DNA from 3 places in the Staphylococcus sp. CoH_129_LAB_1 genome. Region 1 is predicted to be linked to each of the others. Evidence: predicted binding sites of a transcription regulator. Region 1 holds the regulator's gene; each other region holds the start of a gene.

Region 1 (7,073 bases):
GTCACGAAGGTATAGCAGTTAAGAAAGTGGAACAATTAGATGAAATTGATGGTCTGATTCTCCCTGGTGGCGAATCTACAACTTTAAGAAGACTTATGGATTTATATGGTTTTAAAGAAAAATTACAACAATCCGATTTGCCAATGTTTGGAACTTGCGCTGGTCTTATAGTGCTTGCAAAAAATGTAGAAAGTGAGACAGGATATCTAAAAAAATTAGATATTACTGTTGCACGTAATTCCTTTGGTAGACAAGTAGACAGTTTTGAAGCTGAGTTAGACATTAAAGGTATTGCTAAAGATATAGAAGGTGTCTTTATAAGAGCGCCACATATTGTTAGTGTGGAAAATAATGTAGAAATACTAAGTTATATTAATGATAAAATAGTAGCTGTTAAGCAAGGAAAATACTTAGGAGTATCCTTCCATCCAGAATTAACAGATGACTATCGCATAACTCAGTATTTTATTGAACATATGATTAAATAAAAAAGCTTGAGACTTTGGTCTCAAGCTTTTTCTTATTAAATGAAGAATCCAGCGATAGCAGCTGAAATAAACGATACAAGTGTTGCACCGAATAGTAACTTAATGCCGAAACGTGCTACGACATCACCTTTTTCAGAGTTAAGTGATTTAATCGCGCCAGAAATAATACCGATAGAACTAAAGTTAGCAAATGAAACTAGGAATACAGAAGTAATACCTTTTGCATGCTCAGAGAGGCCCTTCAAGCTTCCAAGTGATTGCATGGCAACAAATTCATTAGATAATAGTTTTGTTGCCATAACTGAACCTGACTTAACTGCATCGTGCCAAGGTACACCAGCTAAGAAAGCAAATGGCGCAAATACAAAACCAATTAACGTTTGGAAATCCCATTTAATTGCTCCGCCAGAAATTAAACTAAAAATACCACTTACAAGGCCATTTAATAAAGCAATGATTGCAATATAGCCAATTAACATTGCACCAACGATAACTGCTACTTTGAAACCATCTAAAATATATTCACCTAACATTTCAAAAAAAGATTGTTTTTTAGTTTCTGATTCATCCACTAGCAATTTATCATCTTCTTCATTAACTTTATAAGGGTTAATAATAGAAGCAATAATGAAACCACCAAATAAGTTTAATACAACCGCCGTAACAACGTATTTAGGTTCAATCAATGTAAAATATGCACCGATAATAGATGCAGATACAGTAGACATTGCAGAAGCAGTTAAAGTATATAAACGTTGTTTAGGAATGTATGGTAATTGTTGTTTTAATGAAATAAACACTTCAGATTGTCCAAGAATCGCAGCTGCTACTGCATTATATGATTCTAAACGCCCCATACCATTAATTTTAGAAATTAAGAACCCTAATACATTAATAATCCATGGAAGAATTCTAGTATATTGTAAAATACCAATTAATGCTGAAATAAATACGATTGGTAATAAGACACTAAAGAAGAAAGGTGGATTTTTTGGATCTACAAATTTAAATCCTCCAAAAACAAAGTTAACTCCTTCAGCAGCTTTTTGTAATAAGTAATTAAATCCATTTGAAATACCACCAATAATTGTAATACCAGCAGTTGTTTTCAAAAGAATAAATGCGAATATAAGTTGGATAATTAGCAATAATCCAACATAGTGCCAACGAACATTCTTTTTGTCTGAGCTAAATAAAAATGCTAGCGCTAAAAAGACAATAATCCCAATAATCCCAATAAGAATATGCATAATTCTACTCCTTTAAAATTCTCTTTATCTTATATAATACAATAAAATAATAGAAGTAACACCAATAATTTTAAATTTAAAAAACAAATTGGTTGAAAAAGGTCAAAGTTGCCCATATAATATAGTCAAAGAAGGTCAAAAGAGGTGGTAAATCATGCACAACATGTCTGACATCATAGAACAATACATTAAACAATTATTTGAAGAAAGTAATAAAGATGTGGTAGAAATTCAAAGAGCAAATATTGCTCAACGTTTTGATTGTGTGCCTTCTCAACTTAACTATGTTATCAAAACAAGATTTACGAATGAACATGGTTATGAAATAGAAAGTAAACGTGGTGGCGGAGGATATATCCGAATCACAAAAATTGAAAATAAAGATGCAACGGGTTATATTAATCATCTATTGCAATTAATAGGTCCTTCAATATCTCAACAACAAGCATATTATATAATTGACGGTTTGTTGGAAAAAGGATTAATTAGTGAAAGAGAAGCAAGAATGATTCAAGTGATTATTGATCGTGAAACACTATCAATGGATGTTGTTTCTAGAGATATTATTAGGGCAAATATTCTCAAACGATTATTACCTATCATTAATTACTATTAATAAATAATAAAGAAAAGCGAGGTGTCTATGTGTGCTTTGCGAAAATTGTCATTTAAATGAAGCAGAGGTTAAACTCACAGTAAAAAGTAAAGATGGTACTTCTGAAAAGTGGGTATGTTCAGAATGTGCTCAAGGAGAGCATCCTTGGAACCAACAAGAACATGATGCGTCACATTCAGAGTTCCAAGATGATATTGAAGAAGCCTTTGTAGTCAAACAAATCTTACAACATTTAGCAACTAAACACGGATTAAATTTTCATGAAGTAGCATTTCAAGAAGAAAAACGATGTCCTACATGTAATATGACATTGAAAGATATAGCTCATGTTGGTAAATTTGGATGTGCAAATTGCTATGCAGTATTTAAAGAGGATATTGTTGATATTGTAAGACGAGTACAAGGTGGACAATTTGAACATGTAGGCAAGATGCCTCGTTCTTCACATCATAAACTGGCAATAAAAAAACAAATTGAAGAAAAAACGAATTACTTAAATATATTAATTGAAAAGCAAAATTTTGAAGAAGCAGCTGTCATTAGAGATGAAATTAAAGCCTTGAAACATGAAAGTGAGATGGAACATGATGAATGATATGGATGCACATATTAGTGAATGGATGAAAGAAACAGATGAATCTCCCATTGTAATGTCTTCGCGTATTCGTTTAGCACGTAACTTAGAAAATCATGTTCATCCTTTAATGTTTCCATCTGAACAAGCAGGTTTTAGAGTAATCAATGAAGTACAAGATGCACTACCTAATTTATCTTTAATGCGTTTAGATACCATGGACCAACAAAGTAAGATGAAATTAGTAGCTAAGCATTTGATTAGTAAAGAGTTGATTAAACAACCAGCTTCAGCAGTACTATTAAATGAAGATGAATCCTTAAGTATTATGATTAACGAAGAAGATCATATACGTATTCAAGCAATGGGGAATGATTTATCGCTGACAGATTTATATCAAAAGGCTTCAGACATTGATGATATGCTTGATGAACAATTAGACATTAGTTTTGATGAAGATTTAGGCTATTTAACCACTTGTCCTACAAATATTGGGACAGGAATGCGAGCAAGTGTGATGCTTCATTTGCCTGGATTATCTATAATGAAACGTATGAATCGTATTGCGCAAACAATTAATCGTTTTGGATTTACAATTCGAGGTATATATGGAGAAGGTTCACAAGTTTATGGTCATATTTATCAAATTTCAAATCAGCTTACATTAGGTAAGACGGAAAAAGATATTATTGACCAGCTTACAGAAATAGTTCAACAAATTATTAATGAAGAAATGCAGATTCGTGAACGTTTAACACGATATAGTGAATTAGAAACGCTTGACCGTATTTATCGTTCATTAGGTATATTGCAAAATAGTCGTATAATATCAATGGAAGAAGCATCATATAGATTAAGTGAAATTAAGTTAGGTATAGATTTAGGATATTTAAATTTAAGTAATTTTAAGTTTAATGAATTAATGGTAAGTATCCAATCTGCCTTTTTATATAATGATGAAGATGAAAGTGTATCTGTAAATGAAAAACGGGCAAATATATTAAGAAAACATACAAATTAGGAGGTTGTAAACGATATGTTATTTGGTAGATTAACTGAACGTGCACAACGTGTATTAGCACATGCACAAGAAGAAGCAATTCGTTTAAATCATTCAAATATTGGTACTGAGCACTTATTACTTGGATTAATGAAAGAACCTGAAGGTATTGCTGCTAAAGTACTTGAAAGTTTTAATATTACTGAAGATAGAGTTATTGAAGAAGTTGAAAAATTAATTGGTCATGGACAAGAACATACAGGTACTTTGCACTATACTCCAAGAGCTAAAAAAGTCATTGAATTATCAATGGATGAGGCAAGAAAATTGCATCATAATTTTGTAGGTACAGAACATATTTTATTAGGTCTAATTCGTGAAAATGAAGGTGTAGCAGCACGTGTATTTGCTAACTTAGATTTAAATATTACTAAAGCGCGTGCACAAGTAGTAAAAGCGTTAGGCAGTCCTGAAATGAACACTAAAAATGCAACTGCAAATAAATCAAATAACACTCCTACATTGGATGGATTAGCACGAGATTTAACTGTTATTGCTAAAGACGGTACTTTAGATCCAGTTGTGGGTAGAGATAAAGAAATTACACGTGTTATTGAAGTATTAAGCCGTAGAACTAAAAATAATCCTGTACTTATCGGTGAGCCAGGTGTAGGTAAAACAGCTATTGCTGAAGGACTTGCACAAGCTATTGTGAATAATGAAGTGCCAGAAACTCTAAAAAATAAACGTGTAATGTCACTAGATATGGGAACAGTCGTAGCAGGTACTAAATATCGTGGTGAATTCGAAGAACGATTGAAAAAAGTAATGGATGAAATCCATCATGCAGGTAATGTAATTTTATTCATTGATGAATTGCATACACTAGTTGGTGCTGGTGGTGCAGAAGGTGCAATTGATGCATCTAATATTTTAAAACCAGCGCTAGCACGTGGTGAATTACAATGCATTGGTGCAACAACATTAGATGAATATCGTAAAAACATCGAAAAAGATGCTGCATTAGAACGTCGTTTCCAACCTATTCAAGTTGATGAACCTTCTGTAGAAGATACTGTTGCTATTCTAAAAGGTTTACGTGATCGCTACGAAGCTCACCATCGTATTAATATTTCTGATGAAGCACTGGAAGCGGCTGCTAAATTAAGTAACCGCTATGTATCTGATCGTTTCTTACCAGATAAAGCAATCGATTTGATTGACGAAGCAAGTTCAAAAGTAAGACTAAAAAGTCACACAACACCAAGCAATTTAAAAGAGATTGAACAAGAAATTGAAAAAGTTAAAAATGAAAAAGATGCTGCAGTGCACGCTCAAGAATTTGAAAATGCAGCTAATTTAAGAGATAAACAATCAAAACTTGAAAAACAATATGAAGATGCTAAAAATGAATGGAAGACTTCTCAAGGCGAACAATCAACTTCATTATCTAAAGAAAATATTGCTGAAGTTATTGCCGGATGGACAGGTATTCCATTAACTAGAATAAATGAAACAGAATCAGATCGCTTGCTTAATTTAGAGGAAACATTACATGAGCGAGTAATTGGACAAAACGATGCGGTAACTTCTATTAGTAAAGCAGTACGTCGTGCCCGTGCAGGACTAAAAGATCCTAAACGTCCAATCGGTAGTTTCATTTTCTTAGGACCAACTGGTGTAGGTAAAACAGAACTTGCTCGTGCATTAGCTGAATCAATGTTTGGTGAAGAAGACGCAATGATACGTGTTGATATGAGCGAATTTATGGAGAAACATGCTGTGAGTCGTTTAGTTGGAGCGCCTCCTGGTTATGTAGGCCATGATGATGGTGGTCAATTAACTGAAAAAGTTAGACGTAAGCCGTATTCTGTCATCTTATTTGATGAAATTGAAAAAGCACATCCAGATGTGTTTAATATCTTATTACAAGTACTTGATGATGGTCATTTAACTGATACAAAAGGACGTCAAGTTGATTTCCGTAATACGGTTATCATTATGACATCAAATGTAGGCGCTCAAGAATTACAAGATCAACGTTTCGCTGGATTCGGTGGAGCATCTGAAGGACAAGATTATGAAACAATTCGTAAAACTATGATGAAAGAACTTAAAAATTCATTCCGCCCTGAGTTTTTAAACCGTGTAGATGACATTATTGTTTTCCATAAATTAACAAAAGACGAACTTAAAGAAATTGTTACTATGATGGTAAATAAATTAACGAAACGTTTATCAGAACAAGATATCAATATTGTAGTTACTGATAAAGCAAAAGAAAAAATTGCTGAAGAAGGTTATGATCCTGAATATGGTGCCCGTCCGTTAATTAGAGCAATTCAAAAAACGGTTGAAGATAATTTAAGTGAATTGATTCTTGAGGGTAATCAAATTGAAGGAAAAGAAGTCACAATTGATCATGATGGTAATGAATTCAAATATGATATCCATGATAAACAAGAAAATAATATAGAAGATACAAAAGAACCAGCAACAGAAGAATAAAATGAGCTTAAATTCGGAGTCTAGGAGTCATTAAATCCTAGGCTCTTCTTTTCATTTATATATATATTTACATTTGTCATTATAACTGGATACATATAAAATAGATATGTTCAAAAAAATCGGAGGTGCAGTTTTGGCCAAGAAAAAAGTAATTTTCGAATGTATGGCTTGTGGATATCAGTCTCCTAAATGGATGGGAAAATGTCCGAATTGTGGTGCTTGGAATCAAATGGAGGAAATTATTGAAAAGACTTCCAACCCAAAGCATGGCGTAAAGGCAAAAGAAACACAAGCAAAAGTACAGAAATTAAATAGTATTAAGCATGAGGCAACACCAAGAGTTCAAACGGACTCTAAAGAATTTAATCGTGTACTTGGTGGCGGAATTGTTAGTGGATCACTCGTACTGATTGGCGGCGACCCAGGTATTGGGAAATCTACATTATTATTACAGATTTGTGCATCGTTATCACAAAAGCTCAATGTACTTTATATCACGGGTGAAGAATCACTAAATCAAACGAAATTGCGGGCAGACCGTCTAGAGGAAGACTCTAGTAATTTAAATGTACTAGCTGAAACAGATCTAGAAGTTATTCATCAAACCGTGGCACAAGAGCGCCCAGATATACTTGTT
Region 2 (7,073 bases), on a different contig from region 1:
TTTTGATACTACAAGATATAAATTAGATAATGCAATTGATAAACTATTGAGCATATAAATTTATGAAATGAAAATAATACTATATAATGCGCATATTAATATAAACGTAGGAGGCATAAAAATGAACGAAGTAGATTTTGATGTTGCGATAATTGGGGCTGGACCAGCTGGAATGACTGCTGCAGTTTATGCATCACGTGCAAACCTAAGCACAGTGATGATTGAACGTGGAATGCCTGGAGGACAAATGGCAAATACGGAAGAAGTTGAAAATTTCCCAGGTTTTGAAATGATTACGGGCCCTGATTTATCTACAAAAATGTTTGAACATGCGAAAAAGTTTGGCGCTTCTTATCAATATGGAGATATTAAATCAATTGAAGATAATGGCGATCATAAAGTGATTAATCTAGGAAATAAAACAATAACAGCTAGAGCAGTGATTATTTCAACAGGTGCAGAATATAAAAAAATTGGTGTACCGGGTGAACAAGAATTAGGCGGCCGTGGTGTAAGTTATTGTGCAGTATGTGATGGTGCATTCTTTAAAAATAAAAATATATTTGTTATTGGAGGGGGCGATTCAGCGGTAGAAGAAGGCGCATTTCTTACTAAATTCGCTGACAAAGTAACAATTGTTCATCGTAGAGATGAATTAAGAGCCCAAAAAATTCTACAAGATCGTGCCTTTAAAAATGAAAAAATTGATTTTATTTGGAGTCATACATTGAAATCAATTAATGAACAAGATGGAAAAGTAGGTTCTGTAACCTTAGTTTCAACAAAAGATGCTTCTGAACAAACGTTAGATGCAGACGGTGTATTTATTTACATTGGTATGAAACCTTTAACTGCGCCATTTAATAATTTGGGTATTACAAATGATATGGGCTATATTATTACAAAAGATGATATGACTACTTCTGTACCAGGAATTTTTGCTGCTGGAGATGTGAGAGATAAAGGATTACGTCAAATCGTAACTGCTACTGGTGATGGTAGTATTGCTGCACAAAGTGCAATTGATTATATTGAAGAGTTAAAAGACAAAGAGGAAGCTTAAGGCATTGATTAAAGCTAGAATAATTACTTCTTTATAGAAGAATTATTGCTAGCTTTTTTCTTAGTAGCAACAGTTGATACAAATTGTTATTAAGATAAAAATATATGCTATGATGTTATATAAATATATGTACGCTTAAATGGATGGTGCTTAGAATGGTTAATCAAATAAATGATGAAATGAGTAAAAGTGAACTATTAGTTGTTACAGGACTGTCTGGTGCTGGTAAATCATTAGTTATTCAATGTTTAGAAGATATTGGTTTTTTCTGTGTAGATAATTTACCACCTATATTACTACCTAAATTGGTGGAATTAATGGAACAAGGTAATCCGTCACTTCAAAAAGTAGCAATTGCCATTGACTTAAGAGGTAAAGAGTTATTTAAATCACTTGTGGATGAAATTGATGCAATTAAAACGCGTAATGATGTGATTGTAGATGTTATGTTTTTAGAAGCTACAACTGAAAAATTAATTTCTAGATATAAAGAATCACGTAGAGCGCACCCTTTAAATCAAAATGGACAAATGTCTTTAATTGATTCTATTCTCGAAGAACAACAATTGCTTTCAAATATTAGGTCAATAGCGAACTACACTATTGACACTACAGAGTTAAAGCCTAAAGAATTAAAAGAAAGAATCAAATGTCGTTTCGCCGATGAAAAAATAAATTCATTTAGTATTAATGTAACTAGTTTTGGATTTAAACATGGTATTCAAAAAGATGCTGATTTAGTATTTGATGTACGCTTTTTACCTAATCCATATTATGTAGAAGACTTGAGACCAATGACTGGAGAAGATGAACCTGTTTATAATTATGTGATGAAATGGAAAGAAACTGAAACTTTCTTTGAAAAATTAATGGACCTACTTATTTTTATGATTCCAGGTTATAAAAAAGAAGGTAAATCACAACTGGTTATTGCAATAGGCTGTACAGGAGGACAACATCGCTCTGTAGCCTTAGCTAAGCGTATCGGAGAAGAGTTAAATGATATATTTGATTATAATGTGTATGTTCATCATAGAGATGCACATATTGAAAGTGGCGTGAAGAAATGAAACAGTTGAAAGTAGTACTAATCGGAGGAGGCACGGGACTCTCAGTACTAGCTAGAGGGTTACGAGAATATCCAATAGATATCACTGCTATTGTTACAGTTGCAGATGATGGCGGTAGTACAGGTAAAATTAGAGATGAAATGTCTATTCCTGCTCCAGGAGATATTAGAAATGTCATTGCAGCGCTAAGTGATGCGGAACCTATTCTAGAAGAATTATTTCAGTATCGTTTTGAAGAACATCAAATTGAAGGTCACTCATTAGGTAATTTATTACTTGCAGCACTCACAAATATAAAAAATGACTTTGGTCATGCAGTGAAAGAATTAAGTAAAATTTTAAACATTAAAGGAAAAGTGATTCCATCTACCAATACTAACGTTATGTTAAATGCGGTATTAGAAGATGGTGAGATTGTTAAAGGTGAATCTAAAATACCTAAAAAAAACAAAAAAATTCGACGTGTCTATTTAGAACCATCTAATGTAGAACCCATGCAGGAAGCTATTGATGCTTTACAAGAAGCGGATTTAATTGTTCTAGGTCCTGGTTCACTATATACGAGTGTAATTTCAAATTTGTGTATTGAAGGTATTTCTAAAGCAATATTAAGTTCACAAGCACCAAAATTATATATTTCTAATATTATGACTCAACCTGGAGAAACAAATGATTATGATGTCTACGATCATATTAAAGCTATTCATCAACATGCTGGAGAACCATTTATTGATTATGTTATTTGTAGTAATGATGCATTTGATGAACAGATTCTTCAACGATATAAAGAACGTAATGCTCATCCTGTAAATACGAATAAAATAAAATTAACAGAAAATAATATTAAAATTATTACTTCTAAAAATCTTGTAGAGGTTTATGATAAAGTACTTGTTCGTCATAATACAAAGGTTCTTGCTCAACTTGTATATGATTTAGCACTTGAATTAACAAGTACAATTCAATTTAAACCTAAAAAATAAATTAAATGTATTAAATTTTAATGAATTTAAAAATAATTTGATATAGAGTTTCATATATTTTGAGATGTTAATTACATATAATAATGATGATGAGAAAAGGAGGCGATATCAATGAGTTTTGCATCAGATATGAAAAATGAATTGACCCGTATTGAAGTTGATGAAAGTAATGCTAAGGCTGAACTTAGCGCTTTGATTCGGATGAACGGCGCACTCAGTTTATCTAATCAACAATTTGTAATTAATGTTCAAACTGAAAATGCGACTACGGCTCGAAGGATATATTCATTAATTAAGCGAATTTTTAATGTAGAAGTAGAAATATTAGTACGAAAAAAAATGAAATTAAAAAAGAATAATATCTATATTTGTCGTACAAAGGTACGCGCTAAAGAAATACTTGATGAATTAGGTATTTTAAAAAATGGTATTTTTGTTCATGATATTGATGCGAGTATGATTAAAGATGATGAGATGCGTAGGAGCTATTTAAGAGGCGCATTTTTAGCGGGTGGATCAGTAAATAATCCGGAAACCTCTTCCTATCATTTAGAAATTTTTTCTCAATATGAAGGACATGCTGAAGGATTAACTAAACTAATGAATAGCTATGGATTGAATGCTAAGCATTTAGAACGAAAAAAAGGGAGTATCTCTTATTTGAAAGAAGCGGAAAAAATTTCTGAGTTTTTAAGTTTGATAGGGGGATACCAAGCTCTATTAAAATTTGAAGATGTAAGAATAGTGAGAGATATGAGAAATTCTGTCAATAGACTAGTGAACTGTGAAACTGCTAATTTAAATAAAACCGTGAGTGCAGCTATGAAGCAAGTACAAAGCATTCAATTAATTGACGAAGAAATAGGTTTAGATAACTTGCCTGATCGTTTAAGAGAAATTGCAAAATTACGAATAGAACATCAAGAAATTTCTTTAAAAGAATTAGGAGAAATGGTATCAAATGGGCCTATATCTAAATCAGGAGTAAATCATCGCTTAAGAAAATTAAATGAATTGGCTGATAAAATTCGAAGTGGAGAGAAAATCGAATTATAAAATTAAAATGTTTTAAAAAATAGGATGAAACAATCATATAACGTTTCACCCTATTTTTTAATAATCATTAGCCCCCTCGAGAGGAATCGAACCTCTATTTTAAGAACCGGAATCTTACGTGCTATCCATTACACTACGAGGAGTATATTAAAAACTAATTTCTGTACTAAACGTATAATTAACAGTACAATTTGAATATATGAATAGTGTATAAAAATATAAAGAGAAACGTCAAATGAATATGAAGGTAATATTTTTGACCATTTTTGACTTTTATTGTAAAATAAATATAACAGTTAATTACAAGGAGGAAATATAATGAATTTAATTCCTACAGTTATTGAAACAACAAATCGCGGTGAACGCGCATATGATATTTATTCTCGTCTATTAAAAGACCGCATTATCATGTTAGGCTCAGCAATTGATGATAACGTTGCAAATTCAATTGTATCACAATTATTATTCTTACAAGCTCAAGATTCTGAAAAAGATATTTATTTATATATTAACTCTCCAGGTGGTAGTGTAACAGCAGGATTTGCGATTTACGATACAATTCAACATATTAAGCCAGATGTACAAACAATTTGTATTGGTATGGCTGCTTCAATGGGATCATTCTTATTAGCAGCAGGTGCAAAAGGTAAACGTTTTGCATTACCAAATGCTGAAGTTATGATCCATCAACCATTAGGTGGCGCTCAAGGACAAGCAACAGAAATCGAAATTGCTGCTAATCATATTTTAAAAACACGTGAAAAATTAAATCGTATTTTAGCTGAACGTACAGGTCAAAGCATTGAAAAAATTCAAAAAGATACTGATCGTGATAATTTCTTAACTGCTGATGAAGCAAAAGAATATGGTTTAATTGATCAAGTAATGCAACCTGAAGATATGTAAATTAATTTTTTAATACGTAAAAAGGAAGAGCATTGATGCTCTTCCTTTTTTATGATTTTATAGTTTTTAATAGATATTGTATAGCTACAAAACCTAGTATTAAACCTACAATAATAAATAAAAAAGATAAAAGTATCATAGTGATATTTTTTTCGAAAGCAAAGACGCCATTTAAAATTAAAAATATACTAGCAATAAGAAGTAGGATATACGTTAATTTATTGTCATTCATTACTAAATCTCCAATTACTATTCGTTAATTAAGTCTTCAAGTGCAACTTTTAAATTATTATATCTAAAATTAAAACCTAATGCTTCTAATTTATTAGGTAAGACTTTTTGAGTATCAAGAACTACTGTTGACATTTCTCCTAGTACAGCACGCATAATTAATGATGGCACCCATGTTTCATGTGGTTTATGCATAGTACGTCCAAGTGTATATCCAAATAAATTTTGGCGTTCAGGAATTGGAGACGCCATATTAAAAGGACCTTTAGCTTTTGGTTCGTCAATTGTAAATAAAATCGCACGTACTAAATCATCTATATGAATCCATGAATACCATTGACGGCCAGAACCTAATTTGCCTCCTACATAGAATTTATAAGGTAATTTCATTGTTTGAAGTGCGCCTCCTTCAGAAGATAAAATCATACTAAATCTTCCTAATACGACACGTGTACCAAAATTTTCAAAACGATGAGCAAATCGTTCCCATTGATAAACGACATCTGATAGGAAATCAAACGGAAGTGTTTGATATTGTTCTGTGTAAGTTCGATATGAACTAGGAGGATAATAACCCATGGCACTCGCATTAAAAAGTACTTCAGGTTTATGCGTTCGTTGTTCAAATAAATAAACTAAAGACTCAGTCGACTGAATACGACTTGTCATAATCGTTTGTTTATAAGAAGATGTCCAACGTTTATTTAATGTTGCCCCTGCTAAATTAATAACTACATCAATATCCGGTACTTGTTTTTCCCACCCTTTTTTAGACCAGTTAACATACGTAATCTTAGGCTCATCACTTTGTTTATCACTACGAGTTAAAATTGTAATATGTGCCTCTCTTTTTTTAATTTCATTCACTAAGTGACTGCCTACCATTCCGGTTCCACCAGTAATTAAAAATTGTTTCATATTCTAACACCTCGTTTTTATTTTTATAAAGAAAATAAATTTTTAATGAAAATCCAAAGAAAGACGTTCAAAAAAACATTCATGATTTATTCAATAATATGTCATTAACTTTAGAAGATACTGAGATTAAATCTACCCAAATTTAGTTATAATATAAGTATACCTTCGCCATAGATAATAGTATATTACCTAATGAGTATGTTTATACCCTTAATATACAAAATGAAAGCATTTTACTTCCCTTTAGTAGTGAGAGTCTGTGACATAATATAAAAGGTTGTCTCAGACTCTTTTTATATAGTAATAGGAAACGGTTGAATTGAAAGTAAGTTTGATTATAATTTGGCATAGAAAGTCAGATTTACTATAAATAAGTCCTATCTTATTTCATATTTCTATTATATTACTTTATAAATAAGATTAAGAATAAAATGATTATAGGAATTAAAATACCAACCAATATATCAAATCTTGAATCTTTACTTTCATCAAAATCATCATTGCTTAACATCATAGATTTAATTTTATTACTTGAACTTGAATGATCTTTAAATAAGGTATTAAATGTATCTTTTTTCATTTTGTCACTCCAAAAGTTACTTAATATTGATAGTGTTAGTTATTCATATATGATGTTATCATATATAATTGAATGAGTATTACATTTATATATGGGTTTAAATATCTTTAATATTATTTAAAAGGAATAGTGTAAAATAGATTGCTGTATTTAAGGATGAATAGATAATTAAGAAGTGAGGGAGTCCATGTCTAAAAAAAGTAAAAATCTTAAAGACTATAAAGCACCGGAAAAGAAAAAAATGAGTGGCATTTCTAAAATAATTA
Region 3 (7,073 bases), on a different contig from region 1:
ATAAAAGCGTGTTAACATCTGTTTAATACGTGCGATATTGACTTCTTCAGCTTCGACTAATATAGAAGTTGGAGACTCATCAAGTTTCTCTAATAAATTGCCTGTTTGAATTTTGGGATTACCCATTGAAAAACCTTCAAATAATCGAGGATCGTGATTATTGATAAAGACACTGTCTCTAACTTCAGCAATAAGGTTTGTTACATTTTCTTTTTGAAGTGCTTCTATAATACTTCTGGCGATATCTACATCTAGTACCTCATGTTTTGTTTCAAAATCATCTGCTTTTGGATGGTGTATGTATGCACCATTAAAATTAACAATAGGTGTATCCATGTTAAGTCCATGATAATATATTTGGCTTGCGCGATAAGGACGTCCAGTGGCAATCATTAAGTAATGACCTTGTTTTTGTAAGGATGTTAAAACTTTTTTGGTATAATTACTAATTTCTTTATTATCATTTAATAAAGTTCCATCTAAATCTAAACAAATTAAATAAGGTTTCATAAATATCTCCTTGTATTACGATTCATAAATATTATTTTAGTTGTATCATAGCATTTTATTGGCGTTTTGTCGGATATTTGATATATTAGTGTAAAGATAAGTATTGAGAGGTGATACTAATGGAAGAAGCATTAAAAGATAGTATCCTTGGCGCTTTAGAAATGGTAATTGACCCTGAATTAGGTATAGATATTGTTAATTTAGGTTTAGTATATAAAGTAAATGTTGATGATGAAGGATTATGTACTGTCGAAATGACACTTACATCTATGGGTTGTCCACTTGGACCACAAATCATTGATCAAATTAAGACAGTCTTAGCCGAAATTCCAGAGATTCAAGATACAGAAGTTAATATTGTTTGGAATCCTCCATGGAATAAAGACATGATGTCTAGATATGCTAAAATCGCATTAGGTGTTGGATAAATTTAAGCGATTTTGTCATCATTAATGATATAAAGTAGTTTATTTTAAGAACTAGACTCAATATTTAATAGAGAGTAGGGGGATAAATTTTCTTCTACTCTCTTGTTTTTTAATATATATATAAGAATGTGACAATTTTATCTTAGATGAGTAAAAAAGAAATGACATAATTGTAATATAAATTGAATTTACTTCTAGGTTATACTACAATACATAAGACTTATGCCTTAAGAAAAGTATAATTTTCAACAATTAAGAATTAATCAATGAAAATGAATTTATATTTTATTTAATTGTATATCAATTGTCAGTCAACTTAGTATAAAACACAAAATCATATTATACAGTGTATTTAAATTCATAAACTATAGAATGACCAATCATACATATAAATTTCTATAATTAACTTTATTGTTATTCTGATTTTAGTGCTTTTATATCTAATGAATTTATTATTTAGTAGGGAAAGAATGTGAACAATGAAACAAAATTTAGAAAAGGGCGTGCATGAAAAAACAAAAATGCGTTATATGCCTGGTTTAGATGGTCTAAGAGCAATTGCCGTATTAGGCATCATTATATATCATTTAAATAGAAAATGGCTTACTGGTGGTTTTATTGGTGTCGATACCTTTTTCGTCATTTCAGGATACTTAATTACTAGTTTACTTATGAAAGAGTATGAAGAAAAAGGTATTATTAATCTCAGACAATTTTGGATTAGACGTATAAAACGTTTATTGCCAGCAGTGATAGCTTTATTGATAACGGTAGGTATTGCGACCTTATTATTTGAACCTCAACAAATTGTAAGAGTTAAACATGATATTATTGCAGCGCTATTTTATGTTTCAAATTGGTGGTATATTGCTAAAGATGTTAACTATTTTGAACAATTTTCATTCATGCCTCTTAAACATTTATGGTCTCTTGCTATCGAAGAACAATTTTATTTATTTTTCCCATTTATTTTGGTGATATTATTACTTACGATTAAAAAATATCGGAATGTGACACTTATATTTTGGATTGTATCATTGGCCTCTTTATTAGAAATGATCATTATATCACAACCAAATGTGGGATATTCACGTGTTTATTTTGGAACAGACACACGTTTACAAACTTTATTATTGGGCGTTATATTAGCATTTATTTGGCCACCATTTAAATTAAAAGCTAATCCGCCACAAATATTACGTCGTGCAATAGATGGTATTGGTATAGGTAGTCTACTTATCTTAATTATTTTATTCTTTACAGTTAATGACGATAGCGATTGGATATATAATGGTGGATTTTATTTGATATCTTTAATGACATTATTTGTTATTGCAAGTGTCGTTCATCCATCTACAATGATTGCTAAAGTTCTAGGGCATCCTTTGTTAGTGTATATCGGAAAACGATCATATAGTTTATATTTATGGCATTTTGCTGTCATTAGTTTTCTACATATACATTTTGTTGATGGTCAATTACCAATATATGTGTATCTCTTAGATATGATATTGACTGTGTTATTTGCGGAATTATCTTATCGTTATATTGAAACGCCATTTAGACGTGAAGGGTTAAGAGCATTTTCTTTTGATCGATTACGTACACCTAAATTTATAAGAACAATAGTTACAATAGTAGCTTTGATTCCATTACTATTAATATTTATGGGTGCATTTGATCGATTTGGAAAAGATGAGATTGCAAATAAAGTAAATAGTTTTAATACAAGTACTGCCGATAAATATTTAGTCAACCTGATGCCTGGTGAAAATATTAAGTTAAATGGACAAACAAGTAAGAGTGAGAAAAAAGATAAAGTATATACAAATATTAGTCCATTACTTATTGGTGATTCAGTTATGGTAGATATTGGTGAACAATTTAAATCTCAAGTTCCTAAAGCAACTATAGATGGTAAAGTAGGTCGTCACTTACAAGAAGCGTTGACAGTTGCAAATAATTACACTAATTATAATAAATCGTCAGATCAAGTGGTATTAGAACTTGGTACAAACGGCGATTTTACTCAAGATGAGCTTGACCAACTTATTAGTAAATTTGGTAAAGCAAAAATATATTTAGTTAATACGAGAGTACCGAGAAGCTGGCAAGATAATGTAAATAAACAATTTGCAGACGCAGCTAAACGACATAAAAACGTTGTTTTAGTAGATTGGTATAAACGATCTGCTGGTCACACTGAATATTTTGCATCTGATGGTGTTCACTTAGAAAATAGTGGTGTACAAGCATTATCGGACGAAATAATTAAAAATATAACTAAAAAATAAATAATTAAAAGGGATTAACTAGTTGAGGAGGCTCACAAAGTTAGTCCCTTTTTTGACTTTAAGAAAAATGTAATATTACTATGTTTGAATAATAAAGTTATGTGTTAAATAATGAGTGAAACATTTATGAAAGCTTGATATGATAGTATTTATTAAATTGTTAAAAAGTTGAATAAAATTGTTGATTAATCAGTAAATAGGGTCTATAATATAATTAAGGTCAAAGAAAGTCAAAGTCAAAAAAGAAGTATTTGACCGTACTTTTATTCATTAAGTAGGGGTGAATAAATTTGGATATTAATCAAATGACTTATAAAGTACAAGAAGCTTTGCAAAAAGCAATTGAATTTAGTAAAGAAAATAAATTACAAAATATTGAAATTGAAGCAATATTAAAGGGAACTTTAGAAGAAGACGAAAGCTTGTTTAAAAGTATTTTAGAACGTGCAAATATAGATACTGATAAATTAAATCAAGCGTATAGTGAAAAATTAAAACACTATCCATCAGTACAAGGAGATAATGTTCAATATGGGCAATATATTGGCTCAAAAGCAAACGAATTGTTAAATAAAGCTGAGTCATATATGAAAGAATATGAAGATGAATATATTTCAATGGAACATATTTTACGTGCTGCTATGGATATTGATGAAACAACAAAACAATTTGTAGGAAATAAAATAGACGTAGTTAAAGAAATTATTACTAAAGTTAGAGGGGGAAATCACGTGACTTCACAAAACCCAGAAGTAAATTATGAAGCTTTAGAAAAATATGGAAGAGATTTAGTAGAAGAAGTTCGCCAAGGAAAAATGGACCCAGTTATTGGTAGAGATGAAGAGATTCGTAATACCATTCGAATTTTAAGCCGTAAAACTAAAAATAACCCAGTATTAATTGGTGAGCCTGGTGTAGGTAAAACTGCAATAGTAGAAGGATTGGCACAACGTATTGTACGTAAAGACGTACCTGAATCATTATTAGATAAAACAATATTTGAACTAGATTTAAGTGCACTAGTTGCTGGTGCTAAATTTAGAGGTGAATTTGAAGAACGTCTTAAAGCAGTACTTAAAGAAGTGAAAGAATCAGATGGACGTATTATCTTATTTATCGATGAAATTCATATGTTAGTTGGTGCTGGTAAAACAGATGGTGCAATGGATGCAGGTAACATGTTAAAACCAATGCTAGCTCGTGGTGAGTTGCATTGTATCGGTGCTACAACATTAAATGAATATAGAGAATACATTGAAAAAGATTCAGCGCTTGAACGTCGATTCCAAAAAGTAGGTGTAAGTGAACCAGACGTAGAAGATACAATTTCTATCTTACGTGGTTTAAAAGAACGCTATGAAGTGTACCATGGCGTACGTATTCAAGACCGCGCATTAGTAGCAGCAGCAGAATTATCAGATCGTTATATTACTGATCGATTCTTACCAGACAAAGCAATAGATTTAGTCGATCAAGCATGTGCGACTATCAGAACAGAAATGGGATCAAATCCAACTGAATTAGACCAAGTTAATCGTCGTGTTATGCAATTAGAGATTGAAGAAAGTGCATTAAAAAATGAATCAGATAATGCAAGTAAACATCGATTAGAAGAATTGCAAGAAGAACTTTCAAATGAAAAAGAAAAACAAGCGTCATTACAATCTCGTGTAGAACAAGAAAAAGAAAAAATCGCGAAAGTTCAAGAAAAACGTGCTGAATTAGATCGTAGTCGTCAAGCATTAGAAGATGCTCAAACAGAAAGTAATTATGAAAAAGCGGCAGAATTACAATATGGCACTATTCCACAATTAGAAAGAGAATTAAAAGAATACGAAGAAGCTTTCCATGATGAACAAGGCGATAACGAACGCATGATTCGTGAAGTTGTTTCTGATGAGGAAATTGGAGACATTGTAAGTCAATGGACAGGTATTCCAGTTTCTAAATTAGTCGAAACAGAAAGAGAAAAATTATTAAACTTAAGTGATATCTTACACGAACGTGTCGTAGGACAAGATAAAGCGGTAGATCTTGTGTCAGATGCTGTAGTGAGAGCACGTGCAGGCATAAAAGATCCTAATCGTCCAATAGGTAGTTTCTTATTCTTAGGTCCAACTGGTGTAGGTAAAACAGAATTAGCTAAATCACTTGCTTCATCATTATTCGACTCTGAAAAACATATGATTCGTATTGATATGAGTGAATATATGGAAAAACACTCAGTTTCTAGATTAATTGGTGCCCCTCCAGGTTATGTAGGTCATGATGAAGGTGGCCAATTAACTGAAGCGGTAAGACGTAATCCATATTCAGTTATTCTACTCGACGAAGTTGAGAAAGCACATAGTGATGTTTTCAACGTGTTGCTTCAAATTTTAGATGAAGGACGTCTCACTGATTCTAAAGGTCGTAGCGTAGACTTTAAAAATACAATTATTATTATGACTAGTAATATTGGTTCACAAATATTATTAGAAAATGTTAAAGATTCTGGTGAAATTACTGAAATTACTGAAAAAGCAGTTATGGATAGTTTACATGCATTCTTCAAACCAGAAATCTTAAACCGTATGGATGACATTGTATTATTTAAACCATTATCTATAAATGATATGAGTATGATTGTAGATAAAATCTTAACTCAATTAAATATTCGATTAATGGATCAACGTATTTCAATTGAAGTATCTGACGAAGCTAAAAAATGGTTAGGTGAAGAAGCATATGAACCTCAATTTGGTGCTAGACCACTTAAACGTTTTGTACAACGTCAAATTGAAACACCACTTGCTCGTATGATGATTAAAGAAAATATGCCAGAAGGTACAAAAGTAAATGTTGATTTAAATGATAGTCAAGAATTAACATTTGATGTACAAAAACCATCAGCTGAATAGTATATAAAAAGGCATTGGAAAGCTTAAGCTTTCCAATGCCTTTTCTTATTATTACACATGTTAAGAGTGTTCTATTATTTCCAACACGTAATACTATTTAGACGTCTCTATTTCCTTTACGAGCGAAATCATTAGATTTAATCATAGCACCTAAGATGGCAATTGCAATTGTAATGATAAGTGCAATAATAATTGGTTTAACAACATCTAAACTGCCACCACCATTTAAACTATTAAGTACAAAGTTAACCATTTGTGTTAAGATTAACGCCCAAATAAAAGTTACGAGGTATTTCATACACACGACCTCCAATTTATATATATTATTATTTTAAAGTAAAGTGAATTATTTGTATAGTATTAGTAGAGAATGTATGAAAATTTGTACCAATTTTTATATGAATTATGACTCGCAACTTTTTAGAAAATCGTTTAAAAAAGTTTAACTACTTGAGTTAGATTTAAAAAGTATGTTAAATTAATACCTGGTATTAAAAATTGAAGTAAGAAGGTGTACGTTCATGAACGTAGGTATAAAAGGTTTTGGTGCTTATGCACCTGAAAGAGTAGTCGACAATGCCTATTTTGAAGGTTTTTTAGATACGTCTGATGAATGGATTTCAAAAATGACTGGTATTAAAGAAAGACGTTGGTCTCGTGACGATCAAGATACGTCAGACTTAGCATATGAAGCAAGTAAAAAGGCAATTAAAGATGCTGGTATTGAACCAGCCGATATAGATATGATAATTGTAGCTACAGCAACTGGAGATATGCCATTTCCTTCTGTAGCCAATATACTACAAGAAAAATTAGGTACTGGAAAAGTGCCAACTATGGATCAGCTTGCTGCATGCTCAGGTTTCATGTATTCAATGATTACTGCAAAACAATATGTTCAATCTGGGGATTATAAAAATATTTTAGTAGTGGGTGCAGAT

The links. The regulator CtsR, encoded in region 1, represses protease genes until heat stress. The targets are predictions, from matches to a motif close to ATGGTCAATAAAGGTCAAACA.
Region 2: a site for CtsR is predicted at 4,426-4,446, ahead of clpP (ATP-dependent Clp endopeptidase proteolytic subunit ClpP). Genes of this name have one in related genera too.
Region 3: a site for CtsR is predicted at 3,449-3,469, ahead of clpB (ATP-dependent chaperone ClpB). Genes of this name have one in related genera too.

Annotation. Positions count from the first base shown of each region.
Region 1 covers NZ_JBXWKZ010000020.1:2,741-9,813, forward strand. Annotated here, with positions in the region: gene pdxT (pyridoxal 5'-phosphate synthase glutaminase subunit PdxT) at 1-488, shown strand, start outside; gene AC2FB1_RS07110 (NupC/NupG family nucleoside CNT transporter) at 524-1,738, opposite strand; gene AC2FB1_RS07115 (CtsR family transcriptional regulator) at 1,893-2,354, shown strand; gene AC2FB1_RS07120 (UvrB/UvrC motif-containing protein) at 2,386-2,949, shown strand; gene AC2FB1_RS07125 (protein arginine kinase) at 2,942-3,949, shown strand; gene AC2FB1_RS07130 (ATP-dependent Clp protease ATP-binding subunit) at 3,965-6,436, shown strand; gene radA (DNA repair protein RadA) at 6,570-7,073, shown strand, end outside.
Region 2 covers NZ_JBXWKZ010000014.1:25,326-32,398, forward strand. Annotated here, with positions in the region: gene AC2FB1_RS05795 (tetratricopeptide repeat protein) at 1-58, shown strand, start outside; gene trxB (thioredoxin-disulfide reductase) at 122-1,063, shown strand; gene rapZ (RNase adapter RapZ) at 1,219-2,133, shown strand; gene AC2FB1_RS05810 (gluconeogenesis factor YvcK family protein) at 2,130-3,116, shown strand; gene whiA (DNA-binding protein WhiA) at 3,228-4,172, shown strand; tRNA gene AC2FB1_RS05820 (tRNA-Arg) at 4,244-4,315, opposite strand; gene clpP (ATP-dependent Clp endopeptidase proteolytic subunit ClpP) at 4,491-5,078, shown strand; gene AC2FB1_RS05830 (hypothetical protein) at 5,128-5,310, opposite strand; gene AC2FB1_RS05835 (TIGR01777 family oxidoreductase) at 5,328-6,227, opposite strand; gene AC2FB1_RS05840 (hypothetical protein) at 6,631-6,807, opposite strand; gene AC2FB1_RS05845 (hypothetical protein) at 6,995-7,073, shown strand, end outside.
Region 3 covers NZ_JBXWKZ010000011.1:30,322-37,394, forward strand. Annotated here, with positions in the region: gene AC2FB1_RS04930 (Cof-type HAD-IIB family hydrolase) at 1-510, opposite strand, end outside; gene AC2FB1_RS04935 (metal-sulfur cluster assembly factor) at 630-938, shown strand; gene AC2FB1_RS04940 (acyltransferase family protein) at 1,418-3,232, shown strand; gene clpB (ATP-dependent chaperone ClpB) at 3,523-6,132, shown strand; gene AC2FB1_RS04950 (DUF2929 family protein) at 6,230-6,430, opposite strand; gene AC2FB1_RS04955 (beta-ketoacyl-ACP synthase III) at 6,654-7,073, shown strand, end outside.